DNA from 4 places in the Streptomyces sp. CA-251387 genome. Region 1 is predicted to be linked to each of the others. Evidence: riboswitches for the same ligand, from Rfam matches in the RefSeq annotation. Region 1 holds a riboswitch; each other region holds the start of a gene.

Region 1 (7,122 bases):
GGCCTGCTGCGCCTGGCCGGTGCGCCCTCCCTGGGCTGGCTGGACGTGAAGACCTCCGGCGACGTCGAGGTGCCCGTCATCGAGGCGGCCGTCGACGAGGAGCTCGCCCGCTTCGCCGCGGAGGGCCCGACCGCCGAGGAGATGGAGCGCGCCCAGGCCCAGCTGGAGCGCGAGTGGCTGGACCGGCTCGGCACGGTCGCGGGCCGCGCCGACGAACTGTGCCGGTACGCCGTCCTGTTCGGCGACCCGCAGCTCGCGTTCACGGCCGTACAGCGCGTCCTCGAGGTCACCGCCGAGGAGGTGAAGGCCGTCGCCAAGGCCCGCCTGCGCCCCGACAACCGCGCGGTGCTCGTGTACGAGCCGGTCGCCGGCGAGGCCGAGGACCTTCAAGCCGCCGCCGACGGGGCCGCCCCCGCCGGGACCACCGACGAGAACGAGGAGTCGGCGCAGTGACCGAGCTCGCCAGCATGGAGTTCCACCCGCAGCCCCAGGCCGGCGAGGCCCGGCCCTGGGCGTTCCCGGCGCCCGAGCGCGGCAAGCTGGACAACGGCCTGACGGTCCTGCGCTGCCACCGCCCCGGCCAGCAGGTCATCGCCGTCGAGGTGCTCCTGGACACCCCCCTGGACGCCGAGCCGAAGGGCCTCGACGGCATCGCCACGATCATGGCGCGCGCCCTGTCCGAGGGCACCGACAAGCACACCGCCGAGGAGTTCGCCGCCGAGCTGGAGCGCTGCGGCGCCACCCTCGACGCCTACGCCGACCACCCCGGCGTCCGCGTCAGCCTCGAGGTGCCCGTCTCCCGTCTGCCGAAGGCGCTCGACCTGCTCGCCGACGCCCTCAGGGCGCCCGCCTTCCACGACGCCGAGGTCGAGCGCCTGGTACGCAACCGGCTCGACGAGATCCCGCACGAGCTGGCCAACCCCTCGCGCCGCGCCGCCAAGGAGCTCTCCAAGGAGCTGTTCCCGGCGACCTCGCGCATGTCCCGCCCGCGCCAGGGCACCGAGGACACGGTCGCGGGCATCGACTCCGCGGCCGTACGCGCCTTCTACGAGCGGCACGTGCGCCCCGCCACCTCCACCGTGGTGGTCGTCGGCGACCTCACCGGCGTCGACCTCGACGCCCTGCTCGGCGACAGTCTCGGCACCTGGACCGGTTCCGCGGCCGAGCCGCGGCCCGTCCCGCCGGTGACCGCCGACGACACCGGCCGCGTGGTCATCGTGGACCGTCCCGGCGCCGTCCAGACGCAGCTGCTGATCGGCCGCATCGGCCCCGACCGGCACGACCGCGTGTGGCCCGCGCAGGTGCTCGGCACGTACTGCCTCGGCGGCACCCTCACCTCCCGGCTGGACAAGGTCCTGCGCGAGGAGAAGGGCTACACCTACGGCGTGCGCGCGTTCGGGCAGGTCCTGCGCTCCGCCCCGGACGGCACGGGCGCCGCCATGCTCGCCATCAGCGGCTCCGTCGACACCCCGAACACAGGTCCCGCGCTGCAGGACCTGTGGACGGTGCTGCGCGGCGTCGCCGCCGAAGGGCTCACCGACGCCGAGCGGGACTTCGCCGTGCAGAACCTCGTCGGGGTGGCACCGCTGAAGTACGAGACGGCCGCCTCCGTGGCGAACACGCTGGCCGACCAGGTCGAGCAGCACCTGCCCGACGACTACCAGGCGACGCTGTACCAGCAGCTCGCCGCGACGGGCACCGTCGAGGCCACCGCCGCGGCCGTGAGCGCGTTCCCGGTGGACCGTCTGGTGACCATCCTCGTCGGCGACGCGGCCGAGATCCGGGAGCCCGTCGAGGCGCTCGGCATCGGCGAAGTCACCGTCGTGGCAGCCGAGTAGCGGACAGGCGCAGCGCCGCGCGACGGCACGCGTGTAGGGGCCCTGGTGACGGAAGAGTCACCAGGGCCCCTTTATGCCCGAATTGAGGGAGAGGTTGCCTGTCTGGCCTGTGGGATGCGCTACAAAAGCCGTGATCCGTTTGGGGATTGAAAGTTGCCCCGTTTAGCGTCTTCCGGGCTGTCCGTCAGGCAGTGCGCCGCACCCGCGGCACCGGACAGCCATCGCCGAGTCCCCGTACGGCGCGAGCCAGGGGAGCCGGGGACCCACCGTAGTCCCTGGGGTGAATCGGACGCCCACGCGCAGGCGAGGGGGTCCGTAGGAGACCTTCCTGCTCCGAACCCGTCAGCTAACCCGGTAGGCGAGAGGGAAGGAAAGGACCAGCCACTTCATGGCGTTCACTTGCGCCACCGGGAAGCTCACCGAGAAGAAGCGTCCCACCGGGAAGCACCGCCGGCCCAGCCGGTTCGAGCGCACCACGGCCCGCGCGGCCGGCGTCGCCGCGCTCACCGCCACCGGCGTCATGGGCACCCTGGCCGCCCCGGCGCTCGCCGCCGAACCGGCCGCGGAGCAGACGGGCCTCATCCCCGTCATCACCGTCGACAACTCGATCGCCGACCAGATCGACGCCCAGGCCGCCGCACAGGAGCAGGCCGCCAAGGAGGCCGCGGCCCTCAAGAAGGCCGCCCAGGAGGCCGCGCGCAAGAAGGCGGCCGAGAAGGCCAAGAAGGAGCGCGAGGCCAAGGAGCGCGCCGCCCGCGAGGCCGAGCGCAAGCGCCTGCTGTCCTACGCCGCCCCCATCGCCGGCTCGTACATCTCCACCGGCTACAAGGCCGGCGGCGCCGTCTGGTCCTCCGGCAGCCACACCGGCGTCGACTTCCACGCCGCCAGCGGCACCTCCGTCCACGCGGTCGGCGCCGGCACCGTCGTGGAGGCCGGCTGGGGCGGGTCGTACGGCAACCAGGTCGTGATCAAGATGAACGACGGCACGTACACCCAGTACGGCCACCTGTCGTCCATCGGCGTCTCGGTGGGCCAGACCGTCACCCCCGGCCAGCAGATAGGCCTGTCCGGCGCCACCGGCAACGTCACCGGCCCGCATCTGCACTTCGAGGCCCGCACGACGCCGGAGTACGGCTCCGACATCGACCCCGTCGCCTACCTCCGCTCGCACGGCGTGAACGTCTGACGCCTCACTCCGCGTCTCACCGAGGCCCGCCTCACGAGGCCCGCTCACGAAGCCCCAACTCGAAGCACCGCAACCCCGAAGCCCCGCCTCCCCGAGCCGGGGCTTTCGGCGTTTCTGAGACGATCCGCTGTCCAAAAAATATCCATGGATTCCGGCCCGCCGTCGGAAATTCCGGCCGGTTGCCATAGAGTCACTCAACACACGTCATTCGTCGACGTTTCACGGGGATTAAAGCGGAGGTCGGTCATGCGTATTCCGGCGCACTCGGTATGCACGGCGATCCGGGACGACATCGTCGCCGGTGTCTACGAGCGTGGCAGCCGGCTCACCGAGGAACTCCTCGCGCGCCGCTACGGCGTCTCCCGCGTCCCCGTGCGGGAGGCCCTGCGCACCCTGGAGGCGGAGGGCTTCGTGGTGACCCGGCGGCACGCGGGCGCGTGCGTCGCCGAACCGACCGAGCAGGAGGCCTCCGACCTGCTGGAGATGCGCGGCCTCCTGGAGCCGCTCGGCGCCTCCCGGGCCGCCCAGCGGCGCACCGAGGCCCATCTGAAGGTGCTGCGCGGCCTCGTCAGGCTCGGCCAGGAGCGGGCCAGGAGGGGAAACAGCGACGACCTGCGCTCCCTGGGCGGCTGGTTCCACGAGACGCTGGCCCAGGCCTCCGGCAGCCCCGCCCTGACCTCGATGCTGACCCAGCTGCGCCACAAGATCGCCTGGATGTACGCCGTGGAGTCGCCGGCCAATCCCGTGGAGTCCTGGACCGAGCACGGCGCGATCGTGGACGCGGTGGCGCGCGGAGACAGTGAGCGCGCCCGGGCGATCACGGCGCAGCACACCGAGCGCGCGATCTCCGCGCACCGGCTGCGGTTCGGCTCCGTCGGTGATCGCGCGGAGCGTGTGAGGAATTCGCAACATCCAGTAAACATGCCGAGCCTGCGGCATTAACACGGGCGCCGTATACAAAGAGGGGATATTCGGCGGCGGAGAATTTCCGCTGCCCTTTTTCGGGTCCGCAGTGAATTTCCCGTGGCCGCCTGCTCGAAAACAGCGAAGCCGCGTCGACCGGAAAGGCCGACGCGGCTTCACCGCTTGCCGCGGAGATCCGCTCAGGTCATTCAGACCGTCTCGGGCAGCTCCTCGAGACCCTCGGAGACCAGCTTCGCCAGACGGTCGAGGGCGGCGTCCGCACCCTCGGCGTCGGAGGCGAGGACGATCTCCTCGCCGCCCTGGGCGCCCAGGCCCAGGACAGCCAGCATGGAGGCCGCGTTGACGGGGTTGCCGTCGGCCTTGGCGATCGTCACCGGGATACCTGCGGCCGTGGCGGCCCGGACGAAGATGGAAGCGGGGCGGGCGTGAAGGCCCTCGGCCCAGCCGACGTTGACGCGGCGCTCAGCCATGTGATGCTGCCCTTCGGTGTTCAGGGTTGTCTAGACCAGTTTCCCACACGCGTGAAGCATGCCGGGAGGGACAAAACGCCCCTCCTCAGGTGACCGTCGGGTCGCGGCCTCGACCCGTCATACGTCCTCCACAGACTGCCTCGCGCCGTTGTCGGACGCGAGCCGTACTCTGGGCCCCATGCAGAGCGCCTCGGACCGGCACGAGTACCCCGCCCACTGGGAAGCCGACGTGGTGCTGCGCGACGGCGGCACCGCACGCATCCGCCCCATCACCGTTGATGACGCAGACCGTCTGGTCAGCTTCTACGAGCAGGTGTCGGACGAGTCGAAGTACTACCGCTTCTTCGCGCCCTACCCGCGTCTGTCCGCGAAGGACGTCCACCGCTTCACGCACCACGACTTTGTGGACCGGGTGGGACTCGCGGCCACGGTGGGCGGCGAGTTCATCGCAACCGTACGCTACGACCGGATCGGCCCCGACGGAACGCCCGCGTCGGCACCCGCCGACGAAGCCGAGGTCGCCTTCCTCGTCCAGGACGCCCACCAGGGCCGCGGCGTCGCCTCCGCCCTCCTGGAGCACATCGCCGCCGTCGCCCGCGAGCGCGACATCCGCCGCTTCGCCGCCGAGGTGCTGCCCGCCAACAACAAGATGATCAAGGTGTTCACGGACGCCGGGTACACCCAGAAGCGCAGCTTCGAGGACGGCGTCGTACGCCTGGAGTTCGACCTGGAGCCGACGGACCGCTCGCTCGCCGTGCAGTACGCGCGCGAGCAGCGCGCCGAGGCGCGGTCCGTGCAGCGGCTGCTGGTGCCCGGCTCCGTCGCCGTCATCGGCGTCGGCCGCACGCCGGGCGGGGTGGGTCGCAGCGTCCTGGGCAACATCAGGGACGCCGGGTTCACGGGGCGGCTGTACGCCGTGAACAAGGCGTTCCCGGAGGACCTCAAGGAGTTCGACGGGGTGCCGGCCCACCGCTCCGTGCGGGACATCGACGGGCCGGTCGACCTCGCGGTGGTCGCCGTGCCCGCCGAGCACGTCCCCGAGGTGGTCGCCGAGTGCGGCGACCACGGCGTGCAGGGGCTGGTCGTGGTCTCCGCCGGGTACGCCGAGAGCGGACCCGACGGCCGCGAGCGCCAGCGTGCACTCGTCCGGCACGCGCGCGCGTACGGCATGCGCATCATCGGGCCGAACGCCTTCGGGGTCATCAACACCTCGGCGAGCGTCCGCCTGAACGCCTCACTGGCGCCCCAGATGCCCCGCCCGGGCCGGATCGGGCTGTTCGCGCAGTCCGGTGCGATCGGGATCGCGCTGCTGTCCCGGCTGCACCGCCGCGGCGGCGGGGTGACCGGCGTCACCGGTGTGTCGACCTTCGTCTCGTCCGGCAACCGGGCCGACGTGTCCGGCAACGACGTCCTGCAGTACTGGTACGACGACCCCGACACCGATGTCGTCCTCATGTACCTGGAGTCCATCGGCAACCCCCGCAAGTTCACCCGCCTCGCCCGGCGTACGGCGGCCGCGAAGCCGTTGGTCGTGGTGCAGGGGGCGCGGCACGGAGGCGCGGCGCCGCAGGGGCACGCGGTACGGGCGACGCGGTTGCCGCACGCCACGGTGTCCGCGCTGCTGCGGCAGGCCGGGGTCATCCGCGTGGACACGATCACCGAGCTGGTCGACGCGGGGCTGCTCCTCGCGCGCCAGCCGCTGCCGGCCGGGCCGCGCGTGGCGATCCTGGGGAACTCCGAGTCGCTGGGGCTGCTGACGTACGACGCGTGCCTGTCCGAAGGGCTGCGGCCCTTGCCGCCGCTGGATCTGACGACGGGGGCGTCGGCGGCGGACTTCCACGCGGCGTTGTCGCGCGCGTTGGCCGACGAGACGTGCGACGCGGTCGTCGTCACCGCCATCCCGGCGATCGGGGACGCGTCGACCGGTGACGCGGAGCTGGCTCAGGCCCTGAGGTCGGCGGCCGAGCGTGTGCCGGGCAAGCCGGTGCTGGTCGTGCACGTGGAGCTCGGCGGCCTCGCGGAGGCACTGTCGGCCGCGGCGAGCACCGCCCCACAGGCGAGCACGAAGGCGCCAGGTACGGCGAGCCGTGCCCACCCCTTCCGCCCACTGGACTTCCTGGCCGACCCGCAGCCCGAACAGCCGGACACCGATGAGAACGCCCCGCGCCTGATCCCCGCCTATCCCGCCGCCGAACGCGCCGTCCGTGCCCTCGCCGAAGCCGTCAAGTACTCCCAGTGGCGGCGCGAGGCCGCCGACCCCGGCAAGGTGCCCGAGTACGAGGACATCGACGAGAAGGGAGCAGCGCGGCTGATCGACGGGCTGCTCGCGCGCGGGCAAGGGCTCACGCTCGGCACGGACGAGACCTGTGACCTGCTCGGGAAGTACGGCATCCAGGTGCACCGCGCCCTGCACGCACCCACGCCGGACGCCGCCGCCGACGCCGCCCGCACCCTCGGCTACCCCGTCGCCCTCAAGGCCACCGCACCCCACCTGCGCCACCGAGCCGACCTCGGCGGCGTACGGCTCGATCTCGCGGACGAGGAACAACTGCGGCGGGCGTACGCTGAGTTGACCGCGCTGTTCGGCAAGCCCGAGGAGCTGCGGCCGGTCGTGCAGAGCATGGCACCGCGCGGCGTCGACACCGTCGTACGGGCCGTGATCGACCCGGCGGCCGGCGCCGTGCTGTCCTTCGGCCTCGCCGGA
Region 2 (7,122 bases), 1.1 Mb from region 1:
TGATCGCCGAGCGGTTCGGCTGGCACCGGTGACGCCATCACCGCGCGCGATAGGGGTGCCCCCTCTGGGGAGGTACGCGCCAGGCGCCACCCAGGCGGGCGGGAATTCGCCGACAGGGCCTAGGGTGACGAAGTGGCAAGAGTGCGGTTGAGCGTGGCGGAGCGGCGTGAGGAGTTGCTGCGGGCCGCCGTGGAGCAGATAGAGGCGCGGGGCGTGGCAGCGGTCAGGATCGCCGACGTGGCCTCGGCGCTCGGGGTGAGCAACGCGCTGGTGCTCTATCACTTCGCCACGAAGGAGAAGCTGGTCGCGGCCGCGTTCACCCATGCGGCCGAGGGCGACCTGGCCCGGTTGCGCAGACTCCTCGGCCGCCGTACGACGGCGCTGCGCCGGCTGCGGGCGGCGGTGCGCTGGTACGCGCCGACCGGACAGGCCAAGGGCTGGCGGCTGTGGATCGAGGGCTGGGCGGCGGCGCTGCGCGAGCCCGCACTGCGGCAGGTCACACGGGAACTGGACCGGCAGTGGAAGGCCGCCCTCGCCGAGGTCATCGCCCAGGGCGTGGCCGCGGACGAGTTCCGCTGCCCCGACCCCGCCGGCACGGCCCTGCGCCTCACGGCTCTTCTCGACGGGCTCGCCGTACAGCTGACGTCGTACCCGGGCGCGGTGTCACGCGCGCGTGCCCAGGAGTGGGTGGACGAGGCACTCGCCCGGGAACTCGGGCTGAAGCGGGAGGCGTTGACAGCGTCGGCGCGGTGAGGTCGCCTATCGCCGAGCGGTCGGTCCCCCACGGACACGGCAGCCGTGTGGGCGTTCACCACGGCCACGGCCAGCCGCGTGGGCGTTCATCACAGCCACGACAGCCGCGTGGGCCACGCCCCCGAACAGGACGCGGCCCACACCAACGACCACTAACGACGCACCGTCTCAAGCCACCGATTCGATCCGCATCTTGATGTCGTCCGGCGACAGCGCTCCCTTGGCCGTCACATGGTCGCCCGACGACTCGCCCCGCAGACGCCGCCCGATCCACGGCACCAGGTACTCGCGCGCCCAGTGGACGTCGTCCCGGCGGATCTCGAGGGTGCCACGGGGCGGAAGCGGCGGCCAGGGCTGGTCCGGGTCGGCCGGGACCTCCAGGCCGAGGACCTGCCCCGCGCGGAGCGCCACGCGCGTGTGCCCCTCGGGAGAGAGGTGCAGCCGGTCGTCGTCCCAGGCCCGGCGGTCCTGGATGGTTTTCAGGGACCACAGGTCGAGCACGGGGCAGCCGTACCGGTCGGCGATGGCCCGCACATGGCCGTTGTAGGTGGCGATCTTGCCGCGCAAATGCTTCAGCACGGGTACGCCACGGGTGTCGAAGCCGGTCGTCACCATGACGGTGCCGACCGCGGAGGTGAGCCGGGCGATCGCCCGCTCGAAGCGCTCGGCCACCTCGTCGGGGTCGGTGCCGGGCCGGATGATGTCGTTGCCGCCCGCGCAGAACGAGACCAGGTCCGGGGCCAGTTCCACAGCCTGCGGGAGCTGGTCCTCCACGATCTGGTCGAGCAGTTTGCCGCGCACGGCGAGGTTGGTGTAGTTGAAGTCGCCCTCGGGCCGCCGGTCCGCGAGCAGCACCGCGAACCGGTCGGCCCAGCCGACGAACGCCCCGTCGGGGCCGGGGTCGCCGACGCCCTCGGTGAAGCTGTCCCCCACCGCGACGTACGACCCGATCTCTGATCTGCTGTCACTCTTCGAATCGCCTGCCACACGGGCATGATTCACCTTTGAATGTGACTTACGCGACCGTAAGGAAGGGTTGACGGGCGGTGAGATAAGCCACTCCTAAAGTGTTGGCCAAACCTGGAATAAGCCTCTGATCAGGGGCGTTTTAGGCTCAACCGCCACACCCGGAAGTCGCTGATCCGGAAGTGGCTCCATACGGTCCGGAACGCGAAGTGCCCGCTGCGGTAAGGCTCTTGGTCGACGTAGTCGAAGACGAGCCGTCCGTTGTTCCACCACCGCACGGTCGACCCGTCGGAGACGACACGGACCCGGTTGGGCTGGTTGGGCACCAGCAGCGGCTCGGTGTAGTCGTAGATCAGCGGGCGGGCTCCGACCTCGCCGACGTACCGGCGCAGTCGCGTCGTGGTGTTGTAGTTGGCGCCGTAACCGGCGTAATAGGTCTTGAGGTAGTCGTACTCCGCCAGCGCACCGCCCCGCTGCGTGGCGAACAGGTCGTCCGGGGAACGGACGTCGGTGGCGTTCCAGAAGTTGTTGAGGTCGGACACACGGTCGTTGGCCCCGCCTTCCGACACGGCGGTGGCCGTGTACTCAAGGAGGTACGGCCCTTCGAGGCGTCTCCTGAACCACACCGTGGCACCGCTCGGCACGTCGATCTCCAGCACACCGCGCGACGCGGTGATCGTGCCGCCGTCCTGCAACTCGGTCACCCACTGGGCGAGGCCATGGCGGAAGTCGTCGTGGGCGATGAGCCGGCGGTGGGACGCGGCACCCGCCGCGCCCGCGGGAGCAAGTGCGCCCAGGGCGGCCCCAGCCGCGAGGATTCCGAATGCTCTGCGCGTGGTCGTCACGAACGGGACTCCTTCATAGGGGCGTTGACCTTAGAAAGCGCTTGCAGCGGCTGAGCGGAGATCACTCTTCCCCATCACCCCCTTCCTGTCGACACCCCGGACACGCCGAAGGCCGGACCCGGGGATCAGGGTCCGGCCTTCGGCGGCGTGTCAGGCGATGGGAGTCCCCCCGCTCGAGCGAAGCCGAGAGCGGGGGAGTCGGCGCGGGTCAGCCGATGGCGACGCCCTTGGAGCGGAGGTAGGCGACCGGGTCCACGTCCGAGCCGTAGTCCGGCGTGGTGCGGATCTCGAAGTGCAGGTGCGGGCCGGTCGAGTTGCCGGTCGAGCCGGAGAGGCCGACCTGCTGACCCGCCGTCACGGTCTGGCCGGCCGAGACGGAGAGCGAGGACAGGTGGCCGTACTGCGCGTAGTAGCCGTCGGCGAGCCGGATGACGACCTGGTTGCCGTACGCGCCGGCCCAGCCGGCGGAGACGACGGTGCCCGCGCCGACCGCCTTGAGCGGGGTGCCGGTAGCGGCGGCGAAGTCGACGCCGGTGTGGTAGCCGCTCGACCACATGCTGCCCGCCACCTTGTACGCGGTGGCGACGGAGGCCGCGGAGACGGGGGCGCTGAAACCACTGGCGGGGGCGGTGTCGGCGCTCTCAGCGGCCTTGGTCGTCTTAGAAGCGGAGGACTTCGCGGCGGACGAGTCCGACGACGACTTCGAGGACGACTTCGAGGACGACTTCGGGGACGAAGAGGAGGACGACGGCGAGGACTTGGGGGCGCTCGTCGCGGCCTTCTGGCCGCCGATCGTGAGCTTCAGACCCGGGTGGATCAGCGACGGGTCCTCGCCGACGGCCTCGCGGTTGTCGGCGTAGAGCTTCTTCCAGCCACCGCTGACGTTCTGCTCGTCGGCGATCTTCGAGAGATAGTCGCCGACCTTCACCGAATAGGTCCGCACACCCGTCTTCTTCTCGGTGGCCTCCTTCTCGGCCGCCTTCTTCTCGACGACCGGAAGGGACTGAACGGCCTTTTCCGAAGCGGACTGCGAGGGAGCGGCATGGGCGCCGGTGGCCCCGAAGAGCGGGAGGGCGAGAGCGGCGCCGCCGGTTCCGGCGACGGCGATGGAGCGGGTGAGGCGCGGGGACTTCGGGCGGCGGTGCTTACCCTTCGCGGGCATGGCGAATTCCTCTCCGGCGCCTGCGAGGTGAGCTGTCGGGTGCGGGCTGGAGATGCCCGGCCGCGCCGTAACGCGGCTTTACCCCTAGCCTGTTCCGGAGACCGGAACAGGCGGTTGTACCTGTGGGTCCCCCGCTCCTGCCATGGTCGGGTGAGTCGGTGCGGGCTCCGGTCGGCGGCAGGATTCGGCGTCCGTCCGGATTGGTGGCGAACGTAAGCGAGGAAGACGCACGGGAACAAGTGAGAGGTTCCGTCCGAATGCGTTCCTGTTGATCCCTTGTGGGAATTCCCGGTCACCCTGAGTGAATTATCGGCGCGTCGCCCGGCACAAAACCCCTTGAAAATCACGTGAATTACGTGAACATGACGGGCGACGCTCGGTCACGAATATGACGCTCCTCACGTGACGCCGCTCCAGCTTTCCTCAATCCAGAGCGAGTTGGAATGAAGGCACCAATTCGGACAGAACAACTAGATGCGACGCAGTCGGATAACTGCCGCATCAAGGTCGCCGTGCAATCCGGTACGCAGTCCGTGATGCAGCAATACGGCACCTCTGTGAACTTCGCCCGTTTCGCGGCATTCGTACGATGCTGTCGGGTCGAGCCCCCTCAGCCGCAGCGCCGGTACGGCCTCGCCGTAGCTCTGCGCCTGGAGCCAGGCGAGGACGACGGTCTCGTCACCGAGGACGTACTGCACCGCGCTCAGCCCACCCCGCGGAGGCCGCAGCCGGTACAGATCCCCGCGCTGCACGAGGGGCCGGATCTCCTTGTAGAGCTCCACCCACTCCCGGGCCTCGGCAAGCTCCGCCTCGGTCCACTGCGTGAGGTCGCCGCCGACGCCGAGCACCCCGGCCATGGCACTCACGAACCGGAAGCGCAGCGAGCTGACCCGGCCGTTGAGCTGGTTGTTCGGACTGTCGGTGACCCACGCCGCCATGACCCGCGCCGGATGGATCTGGCTGAAGCCGTGCTGGATGGCGAGCCGGTCGAGCGGGTCGGTGTTGTCGGACGTCCACACCTGGTCCGTACGGCTCAGCACGCCCAGGTCGATCCGGCCGCCACCGCCCGAGCAGGACTCGAAGGCGACGCCCGGGTGAGCGGCGCGCAGCCGGTCCAGCAAGGCGTAGAAGGCGTGGACGTGGTCCACCCAGAGCCGCTGCGGGTACGGCTCGCCGGGCCAGCCCGCGTCGGTGAAGCAGCGGTTGAAGTCCCACTTCACGTAGTCGATCGGGGCGCTGGAGAGGAGCCCGTCGAGCTGGTTCCAGAGGTACTCCTGGACGTCTTCGCGGGCGAGGTTCAGTACGAGCTGATTGCGGAATTCCGTCCGCTTTCGTCCGGTCTGGTACTGCACCCAGTCCGGGTGGGCGCGGTACAGCTCGCTGTCCGGATTGACCATTTCCGGCTCGACCCAGATGCCGAACTGCATGCCGAGGGCGTGCACATAGTCGGCGAGCGGCTTGAGGCCGTTCGGGAAGCGGTCCGGGTTGGGCGTCCAGTCGCCGAGTCCGGCGCGGTCGCTGGTGCGCGCCCCGAACCAGCCGTCGTCCACGACGAACAGCTCGACACCGATGGCCGCGGCCCGCCGCGCGAGGGTGCCCTGCTGCTCCTCGGAGATGTCGAACTCGGTCGCCTCCCAGGAGTTGAACAGCACGGGCCGGTCCTGATCGGCGTCAGGGATCACATGGGCGCGCTGATAGGCGTGCCAGGCCCGGCTCGCGCCCCCGAAGCCGCCGTCGCTCCACAGCCCGGCGAAGACGGGCGTCACGAACGACTCGCCCGCCGCCAGCCGCAACAGACCCGAGTCGTCGTATCCGGCCCCGCCGGTGATCTGCACGCGCGCGTCCGGCAGCTGGGCCACCGCGATCCGCCAGGACCCCGACCAGGCGAGGGCGCAGCCGTACACCTCACCGCGCTCCTCGGTGGCGTCGGTGTCGAGCGCGACCCATGGCAGGAGCGGGTGCCCGGTGTGGCCGCGGCGGCTGCCGAGGACCTTCTCACCGTAGGTGAGGGACGACTGCGTCAGCCGGGACTCCGCCGCCCAGCGTCCGTGCAGCTGCGACAGCCGCCAGTCCTCGCGGTCGGGCAGGGTCCAGGTGGCGGAGTCGGCGCGCAGCAGCTCCAGGTCGGGCCCCTGGTTGTCCAGGGTCACCCAGCGTTCCACGACGTCGTCACGCATCCGGTAGTGCAGCGTGATGCCCAGCCCGCCGTCCCGGAACCGCAGCCGCAGTTCCCCGCCCTGAGCACCCCCCGCGCCCTCGACGCTCTCCGCGCCCTCGGTCTCGTACGCCTCGAAGGTCCACTCGGTGCCGCGCCGCTCGTCGGTGCGCACGGACAGGGCCGGCCGTACGAAGCGGGGGCCGCCCTCGACGGGGTACTCCTCGTGTCCGTCGAGCGGGGACTCGAAGCCCCGGTACTGCGGAAGCGCCCGGGCGGCCAGTTCCTCGGCGTCGGCCAGCGCGATGCGCGGGCCCCAGTGGAGGTGCAGCAGCTCGTCGCCGTCCGTGAGATGGAGGGCGTAACTGCTGGTCGGCCCGGAAAGAACCCAGGTACGCCCGTGGTCGGAGATCTCCAGCATCAAGCCCTCACATATTCGAACAGGTCCGATCAAGCCGGAACATCATCACGGGCCGCGAGCCTCCGATGCAACGCCTGTGGACAACTCATTGCCCCAGGAAGCCATGTCGTATGGTCGAGAGCGCACCCCGTCGGCCGCACCGCCGAGCCGCGCCGGCGGGGCCGACTGGGAGGAGCCCCCGTGACGCAGCAGATCCCGTCGACCGAGCCCGAGCTGGCCGGAGTCCGCAACTTCCGGGATGTGGGCGGCCTTCCGACCGTGGACGGACGGCGGGTGCGGTACGGGGTGCTGTTCCGCAGCGGCCACCTCGCGCACGCGACCGAGGAGGACGCCGCCTTCCTCGGCTCCCTGGGCCTGCACACGATCTTCGACTTCCGCAACGCGGCCGACCAGAAGCTCGAGGGTCCGGACGTCGAGCTGCCGGGCGTGCGCAATGTGAATCTGCCGCTGAGCGACCCGGCGGACGGCGCCGAGTTCTGGAAGATGGTCCGCGACGGCGACATCGACCAGTTGCGGGAGATCCTCGCGGACGGCAAGGCCGCGAACCGGATGATCGACTCGTACCGCAGGATCATCAAGGAGCGCACGGCCGAGCACTCCCAGGTACTGCAGGCGCTCACTGATGACAGCGTCCCCGCCCTCATGCACTGCGCCGCGGGCAAGGACCGCGCCGGCCTGTCCATCGCCGTCACGCTGCTCGCCCTCGGCGTCGAGCGCGAGGCGATCCTCGCCGACTACCTGGAGTCCAACGCCAAGCACCGCCGCTACAAGGTGCACCGCAGCAGCAGCGCCGCCTCGGCCTACTCCCCCGAGGTCATGG
Region 3 (7,122 bases), 1.6 Mb from region 1:
TGATGGCCACCGAGATGTGGAGGTCGTAGCCGCCGGGTTCGGTTTCGGGGCCGGAGTCGTCGAGGTACGGCAGCAGGGGGTGCGTCCGCTCCGGCGGTGCCACCTGCGCCGCCTCCAAGGCGTCCAGCGGGGTGATCCACGCCGACACCGACGTGGCGAAGGACTTGCCGAGGAACGGGCCGAGCGGGACGTACTCCCAGGCCTGGATGTCGCGTGCCGACCAGTCGTTGAGCAGGCACAGGCCGAAGACGTGGTCGCGGAAGTCGCCCAAGGCGACCGGTGTGCCCATCCGCGACGGTGTGCCGACCACGAAGCCGACCTCGGCCTCGATGTCCAGGCGGACGGACGGGCCGAAGACCGGCGCCGGATCAGTGGGCGCCTTGCGCTGACCGGACGGCCGTACGACATCCGTGCCGGAGACGACGACCGTGCCCGAGCGGCCGTGGTAACCGATCGGCAGGTGCTTCCAGTTGGGGGTGAGGGAGTCCGCCGCGTCGGGGCGGAAGATCTGGCCGACGTTCCGGGCGTGGTTCTCGGAGGCGTAGAAGTCGACGTAGTCCGCGACCTCGAAGGGGAGGTGCAGGGTCACGGAGGACAGCGGATGGAGGAGGTCCGCGATGGCCTCCTGATGCGCCGGGACCGTCACCCACGCCGTCAGGGCGCGCCGTACGTCCGACCAGGTGGTGCGGCCCGCCGCGAGCAGCGGGTTCAGGGAGTCCTGGGCGAGCAGCGGGGCGTACGGCGAGCCGAGCGCGTAGGCCGCCTTGCCGGCGTCGAGGACGTGGTCGCCGAGCCGGACGCCGACCCTGCGCGCGGAGTCCGAGCCGGGGAGGGAGAAGACGCCGTACGGAAGGTTGTGCGCGCCGAAGGGGTCGCCCTCGGGGAGATCGAAGGGGGGCATGGGGTGCTGCCTCACTCTCATCCGCTCCATGTGCCATGTGGTCGGGCCACACGTTACGGCCTCCGAAAAAGATCTTCGGTGTGCCGGTCACAACTGCTTCCTCCGCTCCGTCAGTGCAGTGAAGACGGAAGCACTGACACGGGAGGCACGAATCATGCAGGCACGGATGACCAACCCGGCGTACATCCTCTCCGGCGCGGGGAAGGGGATCGGCACCCTCCTCCAGGCGCTCGGCGAGGGCGGCCTGGCCCTGGAGCTGGCCGAGATCGTCGGGCTGCGCGCCAGTCAGATCAACGGGTGCGGCGCCTGTGTGCACGGCCACGCAGGCAACCTGCGCAAGGCAGGGGTAAGCGAGGAGCGGATCGACGCCGTCTCCGCCTGGCGCGAGGCGCCCTGGTTCACCGACGCCGAGCGGGCCGCGTTGCAGCTGACCGAGGCGATGACGAGGCTCGCGGACCGTTCGCACGAGTCGGTTCCGGACGCGCTGTGGGACGAAGTGGCCGACCACTTCGACGAGAAGGAGCTGTCGGCGCTGATTCTCACCATCGCCGTCATCAACATGTTCAATCGCATCAACACCACCATCAAGGAGCCCGCAGGCACCACGTGGGGGTGAAATCGCCACAAGCGGAAGGAAGTTGGTGAGGGAAAGGACAATGGCGAACAGGGCCGGGGGCAGAACCGGAACCCGGTCCGCAACCGGAACAGGTGTCAACACATGTGAACACAGCAGCCGTCCGGTTCGAGTCGAGTCGATGGGGCGTCCTGTCCGTATTCTCTGATCATGGCCGCACCTATCGCATATTCACTCATCGCCACTGACCTGGACGGGACCCTGCTCCGAGGCGACGACACGCTCTCGGACCGGTCCATCGATGCGCTCGCGCTGGTGGCGGCGGCCGGTGCGCAGCACCTCGTCGTGACGGGGCGCCCCGCGCCCAGAGTGCGGCCGCTCCTCGACGAACTGGGCGGTGGGGGGCTCGCGGTGTGTGGACAGGGCGCGCAGTTGTACGACGCCGGCGCGGACCGTCTGCTGTGGTCCGTCACCCTGGACCGGGAGTTGGCGGAGACCGCGCTCGGCAAGATCGAGGCCGAGGTGGGGCAGGTGTACGCGGCCGTCGACCAGGACGGCGTCGACGGGCTCACGCTCATCGAACCCGGGTACCTGATGCCCCACCCCACTCTGCCCGCCGTACGGGTCCGGCACCGCGACGATCTGTGGTGCGAGCCGATCAGCAAGGTGCTGCTGCGCCATCCCAGCCTCTCGGACGACGAGTTGGCGGCGACGGCGCGCTCGGTGGTCGGCTCCCTGGCCACCGTCACCATGTCGGGGCCCGGAACCGTCGAACTCCAGCCATGCGGCGTCACCAAGGCGACCGGTCTCGCGCTCGCCGCCGAGCATCTCGGCCTCGGGCCGCACGAGACCATCGCCTTCGGGGACATGCCCAACGACATCCCCATGTTCGACTGGGCCGCCCGCGGCGTCGCAATGGCCAACGCCCACCCCGAACTCAAGGCGGTCGCCGACGAGATCACCCTGTCGAACGAGGACGACGGTATCGCCGTCGTCCTCGAGCGACTCTTCGCGGGCAGTATGGCCGATTTCGCCCAGTAAGGAACCTTTGCCCGGCGAGGCTGGTTCTTTGCGTGGTCGGGCTATTGGGCCGGTTGCCGGCCTAGTAGGGGCCGTTCACGTTGTCGATCGAGCCGTACCGCGCGGCCGCGTAGTTGCACGCGGCCACGATGTTCGCGACCGGGTCGAAGGGGTCGTACACCGTCCCGGGCACGTGGTACGTGGCGAAGGTCGGGTCGATGACCTGCAGGAGGCCCTTGGACGGGGTGCCCGCGGCGGCGTTGGAGTCCCAGTTGTTGATGGCGGTGGGGTTGCCGGACGACTCACGCATGACATTGCGGTAAATGCCGTCGTATGACCCGGGAATTCCGTTCTGCGCCATGATGTCCAGCGCGTTGCGGATCCAGCCGTCGAGGTTGTTCGGGAACGTCTTCACGGAAGCCTGGGTGGCGCGGGCCACGGAGGACTTCTTGGCGGGGGCGGACGCCTTGCCGGCCGTCGTGCCGGCCTTCTTCGTCGCCCGGACCTTCAGGTCGAGGCCCGGGTGGATCAACCGGGGGTTGTCGCCGATGGCCTTGCGGTTGTCCTTGTAGAGCTGCCGCCAGCCGCCCTGGGCGTCGTACCTGTCCGCGATCCCGTAGAGCGAGTCGCCCTTCTTCGTGGTGTACGTGACCGACCCGACCTTCGCCGGTGCGGGGGCCTGGGCGGCGGGCTCTGCGGCGCTCGCGGTGGTCGCGCTGAGGAGCGGGAGGGCGAGAGCGGCCGTGCCGGTTCCGGCGGCGACGACGTGTCGGGTGAGCGGGTTGGTGCGGGGGCGGCGGTGCTTGCCTCGGGCCATGGCGCTGTTCCTCTCCGACGCCTGCGAGGTGAGCTGTCGGGTTCGGGCGGGAGATGCCCGGCCACGCCGCCCTGCGGCAGCGCGACTTCACCCCGAGCCGCTCCGGTGCGCCATCAAGGCGGCCGGTTCGGCGACTTACCTGGGTCCCCCGCTCCTGCCGTGCGTGTGTGAGTGCGTCGATGGATGACTCGGGCGGCGGCAGGATTCGGCGTCCGCCCGACTGAGCGGGAACGTATGCGAGAGCACATGCCCGGAACAAGTGCCAAGGTCGTCTGTCGTACCGGTTGACCATGGTCTGGTGTGTATGGGGTGCTTGATCCTTTGCGGTTGCCAAGTCTCAACTTGCGCTTGGGGCAAGGAGGTATGGGGTGTGCCGGGTTGGGGGCGTGGGGGCGGCCGCGTGACTCAACTCACTGGCGTCCACAAGGGCGGCATATCGGGCAATGAGTCCAACTCACCGTTAACCGACTGTCCGTGGAGTCCGTTTCTCCCGTGTCCGATGGAAAAGCACCTCTTCGTCCTGTCCGTGGATCGCCTTGCCAGGAAGTGCCGGGTGGTTCCCGCCGGTTTCAGGGTGAAGGTCGCGCGGTGACGCCTTCGGGTGCCCCAACGCCCCGGTGATGCCGCCCACTTCGAGGCTGAAGTGCCTCGATTGTGCATGTCGACCGCGAAGGGGAACCCGCCGTGCAGTGCGCGTCGTTGTCATGGTGATCGTCCGCGGCGCCGACCGGGATGGCCGTGCCGACCGTGGTGATCGTCTTGAGCGGCTCGGGCGGCTCGGGCGGCTCGGGCGGCTCGGGCGCGAGGGTCGCGGTCTGAGAGGGGTGACGCCGGCGTGCCTGGGTGGCGCCCCGGGAGGGTGAGGGTGCCCGAGGGGCGGAGGTGGAGGTGATGGGTCGGAGTGGCATGTGCATGCCGCCCGAGGTTGCGTCGGGGGGTGAGACATGAGGGTGCGGGGTGAGCGTGTCTCTGGGCCGGTCGGGGGAGGTGCGGGCGTCGCGGGGTGGAGGGCCGTTGCCTGGCTCGATGACGACGCGAGATCGGGGCGTAGGCGGATACTTCCCTATATGTCGATGGATGTCCGGCCTTATCAGGTGATCAAAAACATACCGGTCGTGATCCGATACCGCCCGTGGTGGACGGGTGGGCGGCATCGGTGATCGAAACGTGACCGGATACGCTGACTTGAGTGATGGCAGCGACCTATCGACAAACCGTGTAACCGCCAGTAGACACCAGCAGACAGGAGACCCCTCGTGACCGTCGTCGGGCCGTTCGGGCTGAGCGTGCGGGACCAGGCTCTGGAAGCCGATGTCCAGGCCGGATTGGCGGCTGTCGAGGAGGGATTGCTCGAAGCCACCAAGAGTGAGGTCCCCTTCATCACCGAGGCCGCCCAGCATCTGGTGCGAGCGGGTGGAAAGCGGTTCCGGCCCTTGCTGGTGATGCTCGCCGCCCAGTTCGGGGATCCGTATGCGCCGGGAGTCGTGCCGTCGGCGGTGGTGGTGGAGCTGACCCATCTGGCGACGCTGTACCACGACGACGTGATGGACGAGGCGGCGGTGCGGCGGGGCGTCGAGAGCGCGAACACCCGCTGGGGGAACTCGGTCGCCGTTCTGACCGGGGATTTCCTGTTCGCGCGGGCCTCGCACATCCTCGCCGACCTCGGGCCCGAGGCGGTGCGGGTGCAGGCCGAGGCGTTCGAGCGGCTGGTCACCGGGCAGATCCTGGAGACGGCGGGGCCGCAGGACGGGCGGGACCCTGTGGAGCACTACCTGGATGTGCTGAGCGGGAAGACCGGGTCGCTGGTGGCGGTGTCGTGCCGGTTCGGGGCGATGATGTCGGGCGCCGACGAGACGGTGGTCGATGTGCTGACCCAGTACGGGGAGCGGCTCGGGGTCGCCTTCCAGCTGGCGGATGACGTGCTGGACATCGCGAGTGACTCCCATGAGTCCGGGAAGACGCCGGGGACGGATCTCCGTGAGGGGATTCCGACGCTGCCGGTGCTGCGGTTGCGGGAGCGGGCCGAGCGGTTGGGGCTGGCGGAGGATGTCGCGCTGTGCGAGCTGCTGGACTCCGATCTGAGTGATGATGCGCGGCATGCGGAGGCGTTGGCCGCGTTGCGGGTGCATCCGGCGTTGGAGCAGGCTCGGCGGGACACGGTGCGGTATGCGGAGGATGCGCGGGCTGCGTTGGCGCCGTTGGCGGACCTTGATGCCAAGGCTGCGTTGATGGAGTTGTGCGACGCCGTGGTGCATCGGGCTGGGTAGGTTTTTCGCCCCCGCCGCCCCTACCCGTCCCATCCCCAGGGGCTCTGCCTCTTCGACCCCGGTTTCTGGGGCTGCTCGACCCCGGTTCCTGGGGGCTGCGCCCCCAGACCCCCGCTTCGGCCCTGAAGGGGCCTCGTCCTCACACGCCGGACGGACTGAACGGCGGCCCCAGAGGCCCTCCCCTGAGTGTGACGCGCATCACAAAGCTGGACTGAGTCCAAACTAAGATCGACTCCGTATTCATGCCCAGAAGCTGACGCAGGGGGCGTCGGCTGCACTACGGGGAGAAAACAGAATCATGGGCATGAACGCGACGTTCTCGAAGCGCCGTAAGAGCCTGATCGTCACCGCTGTCGCGGTGGCCGCCGTCGGTGGTGTTGCCGCCGCGGTGATTCCCGCATTCGCCGCCGGAGGCGACCGCGCTGACCACGCGGGCCATTCCGGAGGCGACGCGCAGGGGATCGTGAGTCAGAGTGGGACCGCCAGTGGTGGGGCCGTCAGTGGCGGCACCGGGGGCACCCTCCTCGCCGCAAGCCTTCGCGGGGCGAACGAGGTGCCCGTCCCGGGTGGGCCCGCCGTGGGGGACAAGGACGGAGCCGCCCTGCAGTTCGTGAAGCTCAAGGGCGACAAGGTGTCCGTCGCCGTCACCTGGCGCGGCACCGGCAAACCGACCGCCCTCCACCTCCACCGGGGCGCCAAGGGCACCAACGGCGGCATCAAGGTCGACTTCGGCGGCCTCCTCGGCAAGAGCAAGGGCCACAGCCTCACCGGCAGCGTCACCGTGAAGGACCCCGCCCTCCTCGATGCCCTGAAGACCGACCCGAGTTCGTTCTACGCCAACCTCCACACCGCCGAGTTCCCTGGCGGTGCCGTACGGGGTCAGCTCCACAAGGTCACCGTCGCCGAGTTCGACTTCCGCGACGCGCTCCACAACTTCCAGGCGTCCGTCATCAAGGGCAAGCAGATCTACGAGTGCAAGCCGGCCGAGGGCGGCGGGTACGCCTTCGCCCAGCGGGACGTCAGCGCCGTACTCGGCGGCCGTATCGCGCACTCCTTCGTCGCACCCAACTCCGGTACGCCGCAGTGGATCGCGCGGGACGGCAGCGCGGTGACCGGGTCCGTCATCTCCAGGACCCCGAACGGGGCCGGCAACATCCCCGAGCTCGACCTGAAGGCCACTCAGTCCGGCAAGCATCACGGCCTGCTCGCCGACACCGCCGAGATCCTGCGCCTCAACACCGTCGGCGGCGTCGCCCCGACCGGCTCGTGCAAGCCCGGCGCCATCGTCGGCGTGCCGTACCAGGCGGACTACGTGTTCATCAACGGCTAGCCCACGGAGCCACTCGCAGCCATCGGGAGCCATCCGGGGCCATTCGGCGGCGTCTCCCCGCACCGACCCCTACGGGTCGGGGGAGGCGCCGCCCCCATCTGTCATACCGCAGGTGTACGTGGAGTTGGCTCCGAAGGCTGACGAATCTCCCTGACTTATTTGGTCAGATGGAAACCACGGAAATCACCACTCCTCACCGATTCGGGTGAGAAT
Region 4 (7,122 bases), 1.4 Mb from region 1:
CCAGGAGCGCGCCGAGGTCGCCGCGCACGTCCATGACTCGGTGCTGCACACCCTGACCCTGATCCAGCGCAACGCGGAGAACGCCGGCGAGGTCCGCCGCCTCGCCCGGGCCCAGGAGCGCGACCTGCGCACCTGGCTCTACAAACCCGAGGGCACCGGCAAGGACGAGGCCGACGAACCCGCCAACCTCGCCGACGCGGTCCGGCGCAACGCCGCCGAGATCGAGGACAAGCACGGCGTTCCGATAGAGGTCGTGGTCGTCGGCGACTGCCCGCTCGACGAGAAGATCGGCGCACAGATGCAGGCCGCGCGCGAGGCGATGGTGAACGCCGCGAAGTACGGTGGCGAGGGCGGCGCCGTGCAGGTCTACGCCGAGGTGGAGGGGAAGACCGTCTTCGTGTCCGTCCGGGACCGCGGTCCGGGCTTCGACCTCGATTCGATACCCGCCGACCGCATGGGTGTCAGAGAATCGATCATCGGCCGCATGGAGCGCAACGGCGGCACGGCCCGGCTGAGGGCGGTGCCCGGCGGTGGTACGGAGGTCGAGCTGGAGATGGAGAGGGCGGAGAAGACGTCATGAGCGACCCGACCGAGGCGAACGAGCCTGTGGAGTCGACCGGCGGGGGCGCGGGCGAGCGGCACGTGCGCGTGGTCCTCGTCGACGACCACCGCATGTTCCGTACGGGAGTCCAGGCCGAGATCGGCCGGACCGAGCAGACCGGCGTCGAGGTCGTCGGCGAGGCCGCGGACGTCGATCAGGCGGTCACGGTCATCACCGCGACCCGGCCCGAGGTCGTCCTCCTCGACGTGCACCTCCCGGGTGGCGGCGGCGTCGAAGTGCTGCGCCGCTGCGCCGCGTTGATGGCGGACACGGAGCAGCCCGTGCGCTTCCTCGCGCTCTCCGTCTCGGACGCGGCGGAGGACGTGATCGGCGTGATCCGGGGCGGTGCGCGCGGGTACGTGACGAAGACGATCACCGGCACGGATCTGGTCGACTCCATCTTCCGGGTCCAGGAGGGCGACGCGGTGTTCTCGCCCCGCCTCGCCGGGTTCGTACTGGACGCCTTCGCCTCCACCGACGCCCCGCCCGTCGACGAGGACCTCGACCGCCTCACCCAGCGCGAGCGGGAGGTGCTGCGGCTGATCGCCCGTGGCTACGCCTACAAGGAGATCGCCAAGCAGCTCTTCATCTCCGTCAAGACGGTCGAGTCCCATGTCTCGGCGGTCCTGCGGAAGCTCCAGCTGTCCAACCGGCACGAACTGACGCGGTGGGCGACGGCCCGGCGCCTGGTCTGAACCCGGTCCCGGTCTGCTCGCTCACACCACCCGGGTGGCGCCCGCGAACGGCATCTCGTCGAGCGGGGCCACCCGGACCGGTGCCGACGGGTTCGGGGCGTGGATCATCTGGCCGTTGCCGATGTAGAGGCCCACATGGCTGATGCCGGAGTAGAAGAACACCAGATCGCCCGGGAGGAGTTCGGAGCGGGAGACACGGCGTCCGGCGTCGATCTGGGCATACGTCGTACGGGGCAGGGAGAGGCCGGCCGCGCGGTAGGCGGCCTGGGTGAGGCCGGAGCAGTCGAAGGCGTCCGGACCGGTCGCGCCCCAGACGTAGGGGCTGCCGAGTTTGGAGTAGGCATACGAAATGGCGGCCGCAGCCCGTGAGTTGGGGGCCTGTGCGGCGGCGGAGCCGGGGACTGCCAGGGCGTCGCGGGCGCTCGTCGAGGAGCGTGCGGCGCGGCTCGCGCTCCCCTGGAGCTGGGCGCGCTCCTCGGCGGTCAGCCGGGCGAGCAGCCCCCGGGCCGTGTCCAGCTTGCCGGTGATCGTGTCCTTGTGGCGGTGCAGTTCGGCCTGGCGGGACTTCAGCGAGGTCAGTTCGATGCGTGCGGCGCCGCGCAGCTGCTCGATCTCCCGCAGCTGCTCGCGGATGCCGGCGACGGACGCCGCCTGCCGGTTGCCGGCGCGTTCGGCGAACTCCGCTCCGTCGAGGTAGCGGTCGGGGTCGTCCGAGAGCGCGAGCTGAAGGGCCGGGTCGAGACCGCCGTCGCGGTACTGTGCCGCCGCCATCGAACCCAGCGCGTCCCGCGCCGAGTTGAGCTTCTCCGTCCTGCGCGCGGCCTCATCCTGCAGGGTCCGGATCCGCCGCTCGGCCGCGTCCGCCTTCTCCTTCGCGCCGTTGTACTTCTCGGTGGCGACTTCCGCCTCCTGGTACAGCTTGTCCACCTTCGCCTTGACCTGCGCCGGTGTCAGCTGTGGTTCGGCATGTCCGGTCCCGTCGAAGCCGGTTGCGCTCGCCGCGCCCGCCAGGGCGATCGTCCATGCCGTGCGGGCCGTACTGCCGCCGACCGAGCGCTGACGGGGCTTTCGATGCGCTGCCACGTGGACTGCACGTCCTTTCCTGCGACCGCCTGGTCCCGCTGCGTCTGCCAGAGCGGCGGACGTATCACCGCCCCGGGAGAACGGCGGCGTATGAGCGCCTGGGGGAGCGGACGTACGACCGCCCCGGGGTGGGTTACGCGTCCGGCGGCGGCCCACACAGGGGGAGCGGGACGCCGCCGGACTTTTCTCGGCGGTGGTGTCCGACTGCCGCCCCTGGCCCGGGCGGCGGTGGGGAGCCGGTCACCTGGTGGAGGACGCTAAACCTCACCGTGTCGGGTCGGTGACGCGTTGTGCGGAAGTGCCGGGAGCGGACCGGGGGATGACCGTAAGTGAGCGTGATCCCGGAACGGGGGCGTCGGGTCAACGCGGGGTGATGACCGATGTGGCGGTTTCGGGGGTCGCCGGGAATGGGGGGTGCTATGGGGCGCATATATGCAGCGGATTAGGCTCCGGCTTCATGGACGTACTCATCCATCTCTTCGTCGGCCTGCACATCATCGGTATCGCCGCGCTGCTCGGTGGTTTCCTCACGCAGATGAAGGCGATGGGTCAGGGCACCGCCCGGTTCGTCCCCGCCATGCTGCACGGAGCCGTGACCATGCTGGTCACCGGGGTGATCCTCGTCGGGCTCAACCAGGCGGACGATCAGTCCGTCAACAACATCAAGATCGGCGTGAAGCTGGCGCTGCTGATCGTGATCCTCGGGCTCGTGTACGTGAAGCGGGACGAGGAGAAGGTGGAGAAGGGCCTCTTCGGGCTCGTGGGGCTGCTGACCGCGGCGAACGTCTTCATCGCTGTTCTGTGGACCTGACCTCGGTCTCGAGGGCGGTTCCTGGCCTGGTTCCGGGGCCGGCCCCGGAACCACGTCCGGTGTAGGTCCGTGCCGCCTCTGCGATGGCCACGCGCGCGTGCGGAAGCAGTGGGCCACGCGCGCGTGGGTGAACGTCAGGCCGGGCGGACCACGCTGTGGATCGACGACTCTCCGTCGTAGTAGATCGACTCCTCACGGACGTACGCGCCGGGCTTCGGGGCGTGGATCATCATGCCGTTGCCGATGTAGAGGCCCACGTGGGTGACGTCGTCGTAGAAGAAGATCAGGTCGCCGGGCTGCGCGTTGGAGAGGGGGACCGTGGTGCCGGCGTTGACCTGGTCGTAGGTGACGCGGGGGATGTCCACGCCGGCGGCCTTCCAGGCGGCCTGGGTGAGGCCGGAGCAGTCGTAGGAGTCGGGGCCGGTGGCGCCCCAGACGTACGGCTTGCCTATCTGGGCGCGGGAGAAGGCCAGGGCCTTCTCGGCCTTGGTGGCGTACGAGGAGTCCGTCGCGGATGAGTCCGACGTGCTCGAGTCGGACGGCTGCTCGGTGCTCTCCTGCTGCTGGGCGGCCTCCTGGCGCCGGCGCTCCGCCTCCGCTTGCTGCCGGGCCAGCTCCGCTGCCTTGCGTGCGGCTTCCTCCTGCTTGCGCTTCTCGATCGCGGCGAGGCGTGCCTTTTCCTCCGCCGTCAGCTTCGAGAGGAGTTCCCGCGCGTCGGACAGCTTCTGCTGGACCGTGGACTTGGCCTTCTGCAGGTCGTTCTGCGACTCGGTGAGCGTCTCGAGGCTCTGGGTGGCCTCCTGACGCTTCTTCATCGTCGTGGACTGCTGCGTGAAGTAATCGTCGACCGCTTCCTTCTGACGACCGGTCATACGGTCCATCAGCTGGGTCTGGTCGAAGTAGTCCTGCGGAGTGTCCGCCAGGAGGAAGGTCGCGGTGTCGGGGGCGGCGGCTCCCGTGCGGTACTGGGCGGCGGCGTTGCGGCCGAGCTCCTCGCGTGCGTCGTTGAGCTCCTGGGTGCGCTTGGCGACGTCGTCCAGGAGGGTGTCGACGCGCTTGCGCTGCTTCGCGGTCTTCTCCTTGGCCGCGTTGTACTTCTCGGTCGCCGACTCCGCCTGGCGGTAGAGGTCGTCGACCTTCTTCTCGACCTCTTCGAGGCTCGGCTTGTCGTCCGTGGAGGGGCTCGCGTTGGCCGTCTGGGACAGCAGGGCCACGGAGGTGAGGGCCGCCGTGGCGAGGGCGGGGGTCCGTATGCCTGCTACGCGTGTCCCTGCGGGACGCGACTTGCGGTGCGACGCCAAGGGAGGCGACTCCTTCCGTGCTCCGCCTACCGAGTTAGCTGTCGGGTTCGGGCGGGTGGTTCCGGAAGGGTTGCCCTACGGCCGGTCCCGGGAGGGAAGTCCGGCCGATTCACCCCGGGTTCGGTGGGTCCCCGGCTCCGGTCGCAGTGCGGCGTACCGGACTCGGCGGAGGCCGTGCGGCCCGGCGACGTTCGCCGGTGGGGGTCGTACGGCCTGCCCGGCACGGTAGCCAACTCGTGTGGCCCCTGTGAAGGTTGATGTTCGATATGCCCGATACATTTTCGTGACCTTGAGTCAGAGCGTCGCCGATCACGATGGGTGACGGTGTGTTTGTGGTGATTTGAGGTCTCTGGGGTATGTGGCGGCGTATACGCCTGTCTGGGCGGCTTGTGCCATATTTAAGTCTTGATCACGGGCCGTGGCAGGGTGGTTCTGCAGGGTGAGATTCCGTCGGGTGGGCGGGTTTCGGAAGATCATCGGGCTCGGAAACAGGCGATGTTCTCAGGGCGGCGGCGGGCTGTCAGTGGGGCGCCCTAGACTCGGAGAGCGATGAGCAGCCTCTTTGACGACAGCTTCCTGGCGGACCTCCAGGCCCCACGGGCCCACGAGGAGGAATCCCCGCCACCGCCCGAGGACGATCACTCTCCGGAACCGGTTCCGGACGATCTGTTCGGCGGGAAGTTCGACGTGCCTCCGGACCGGGACGCCTACTACCGCGACGGCGCCCCGCGCCCGGCCATCGACGCGGCCGCGCTCCTGGAAGGGCTGAACGACAACCAGCGCGCCGCCGTCGTCCACTCCGGCAGTCCGCTGCTCATCGTGGCCGGCGCGGGGTCCGGCAAGACGCGTGTGCTCACCCATCGCATCGCCCATCTGCTGGCGGAGCGGAATGTGCATCCGGGGCAGATCCTCGCGATCACCTTCACCAACAAGGCCGCGGGCGAGATGAAGGAGCGCGTCGAGCAGCTCGTCGGCCCGCGGGCGAACGCGATGTGGGTGATGACCTTCCACAGCGCGTGCGTGCGCATCCTGCGGCGGGAGAGCAAGAAGCTCGGGTTCACGTCGTCGTTCTCGATCTACGACGCCGCCGACAGCAAGCGGCTGATGGCGCTCGTGTGCCGGGATCTGGATCTTGATCCGAAGCGGTTCCCGCCCAAGTCCTTCAGTGCCAAGATCAGCAACCTGAAGAACGAGCTGATCGACGAGGAGGACTTCGCGGCGCAGGCGAGCGACGGCTTCGAGAAGACCCTCGCCCAGGCCTATGCCTTGTATCAGCCGCGGCTGCGCGAGGCGAACGCCCTCGACTTCGACGACCTGATCATGACGACGGTCAATCTGCTGCGCGCCTTCCCGGACGTCGCCGAGCATTACCGCCGCCGCTTCCGGCACGTCCTGGTAGATGAGTACCAGGACACCAACCACGCCCAGTACGCGCTCGTGCGCGAGCTCGTCGGTACCAGCGAGCACCCGGTGGACGTGCCGCCGAGCGAGTACGACATCCCGCCCGCCGAGCTGTGCGTCGTGGGTGACGCCGACCAGTCGATCTACGCCTTCCGCGGCGCCACCATCCGCAACATCCTCCAGTTCGAGGAGGACTACCCGGACGCGACGACGATCCTGCTGGAGCAGAACTACCGCTCGACGCAGACGATCCTCTCCGCCGCCAACGCGGTGATCGAGCGCAACGAGTCGCGTCGGCCCAAGAACCTGTGGACCAATGCGGGTGCGGGGGCGCGGATCACGGGCTATGTCGCGGACACCGAGCACGACGAGGCGCAGTTCGTCGCCGACGAGATAGACCGCCTCACGGACGCGGGCGAGGCGAAGGCCGGGGACGTCGCCGTCTTCTACCGGACGAACGCCCAGTCCCGTGTCTTCGAAGAGGTCTTCATCCGCGTCGGCCTGCCCTACAAGGTCGTCGGGGGGGTCCGGTTCTACGAGCGCAAGGAAGTCCGGGACGTGCTGGCCTACCTGCGGGTGCTGGCCAACCCCGAGGACTCCGTGCCGCTGCGGCGGATCCTGAACGTGCCCAAGCGGGGCATCGGCGAGCGCGCCGAGGCGATGATCGACGCCCTTGCGCAGCGGGAGAAGATCAGCTTCCCGCAGGCGCTGCGGCGCGTGGACGAGGCGTACGGCATGGCCGCGCGGTCGACCAATGCCGTCAAGCGGTTCAACACGCTGATGGAGGAGCTCCGTACGATCGTCGAGTCGGGTGCCGGGCCGGCCACCGTCCTGGAGGCGGTGCTCGAACGGACCGGCTATCTCGCCGAGTTGCAGGCTTCCACGGATCCTCAGGACGAGACCCGCATCGAGAACCTTCAGGAACTCGCGGCCGTGGCCCTGGAGTTCGAGCAGGAGTCGGGCGAGGGCGAGGCCTCCGGCGGGCTCGCGGACTTCCTGGAGCGGGTCGCGCTCGTCGCCGACTCCGACCAGATCCCGGACGAGGACGAGGACGGCTCCGGCGTCATCACCCTGATGACCCTGCACACCGCCAAGGGTCTGGAGTTCCCGGTCGTCTTCCTCACCGGCATGGAGGACGGCGTCTTCCCGCACATGCGCGCCCTCGGCCAGAACAAGGAGCTGGAGGAGGAGCGGCGGCTGGCGTACGTCGGCATCACGCGCGCGCGTGAG

What was found. Region 1 has a riboswitch for cyclic di-AMP ahead of ACQEV2_RS31870 (M23 family metallopeptidase). Riboswitches for the same ligand answer to the same signal wherever they lie in the genome.
Region 2: linked by a shared signal. The riboswitch ahead of ACQEV2_RS36435 (LysM peptidoglycan-binding domain-containing M23 family metallopeptidase) and the one ahead of ACQEV2_RS31870 (M23 family metallopeptidase) in region 1 are both predicted to bind cyclic di-AMP.
Region 3: linked by a shared signal. The riboswitch ahead of ACQEV2_RS24905 (LysM peptidoglycan-binding domain-containing protein) and the one ahead of ACQEV2_RS31870 (M23 family metallopeptidase) in region 1 are both predicted to bind cyclic di-AMP.
Region 4: linked by a shared signal. The riboswitch ahead of ACQEV2_RS25880 (NlpC/P60 family protein) and the one ahead of ACQEV2_RS31870 (M23 family metallopeptidase) in region 1 are both predicted to bind cyclic di-AMP.

What each region holds. Positions count from the first base shown of each region.
Region 1 is NZ_JBNJMJ010000001.1:7,112,513-7,119,634, forward strand. Features, by position in the region: gene ACQEV2_RS31860 (M16 family metallopeptidase) at 1-453, shown strand, start outside; gene ACQEV2_RS31865 (M16 family metallopeptidase) at 450-1,838, shown strand; cyclic di-AMP (ydaO/yuaA leader) riboswitch at 2,051-2,214, shown strand; gene ACQEV2_RS31870 (M23 family metallopeptidase) at 2,227-3,024, shown strand; gene ACQEV2_RS31875 (GntR family transcriptional regulator) at 3,271-3,966, shown strand; gene ACQEV2_RS31880 (HPr family phosphocarrier protein) at 4,137-4,418, opposite strand; gene ACQEV2_RS31885 (GNAT family N-acetyltransferase) at 4,597-7,122, shown strand, end outside.
Region 2 is NZ_JBNJMJ010000001.1:8,208,623-8,215,744, reverse strand. Features, by position in the region: gene ACQEV2_RS36455 (Glu/Leu/Phe/Val dehydrogenase dimerization domain-containing protein) at 1-32, shown strand, start outside; gene ACQEV2_RS36450 (TetR/AcrR family transcriptional regulator) at 133-753, shown strand; gene ACQEV2_RS36445 (SGNH/GDSL hydrolase family protein) at 922-1,740, opposite strand; gene ACQEV2_RS36440 (DUF6250 domain-containing protein) at 1,851-2,564, opposite strand; gene ACQEV2_RS36435 (LysM peptidoglycan-binding domain-containing M23 family metallopeptidase) at 2,773-3,726, opposite strand; cyclic di-AMP (ydaO/yuaA leader) riboswitch at 3,731-3,889, opposite strand; gene ACQEV2_RS36430 (alpha-galactosidase) at 4,197-6,302, opposite strand; gene ACQEV2_RS36425 (tyrosine-protein phosphatase) at 6,483-7,122, shown strand, end outside.
Region 3 is NZ_JBNJMJ010000001.1:5,543,998-5,551,119, forward strand. Features, by position in the region: gene fahA (fumarylacetoacetase) at 1-901, opposite strand, end outside; gene ACQEV2_RS24895 (carboxymuconolactone decarboxylase family protein) at 1,056-1,517, shown strand; gene ACQEV2_RS24900 (HAD family hydrolase) at 1,686-2,516, shown strand; gene ACQEV2_RS24905 (LysM peptidoglycan-binding domain-containing protein) at 2,578-3,312, opposite strand; cyclic di-AMP (ydaO/yuaA leader) riboswitch at 3,318-3,501, opposite strand; gene ACQEV2_RS24910 (polyprenyl synthetase family protein) at 4,569-5,579, shown strand; gene ACQEV2_RS24915 (CHRD domain-containing protein) at 5,884-6,909, shown strand.
Region 4 is NZ_JBNJMJ010000001.1:5,741,449-5,748,570, forward strand. Features, by position in the region: gene ACQEV2_RS25860 (ATP-binding protein) at 1-580, shown strand, start outside; gene ACQEV2_RS25865 (LuxR C-terminal-related transcriptional regulator) at 577-1,296, shown strand; gene ACQEV2_RS25870 (NlpC/P60 family protein) at 1,318-2,379, opposite strand; gene ACQEV2_RS25875 (hypothetical protein) at 2,837-3,190, shown strand; gene ACQEV2_RS25880 (NlpC/P60 family protein) at 3,325-4,491, opposite strand; cyclic di-AMP (ydaO/yuaA leader) riboswitch at 4,500-4,655, opposite strand; gene pcrA (DNA helicase PcrA) at 5,041-7,122, shown strand, end outside.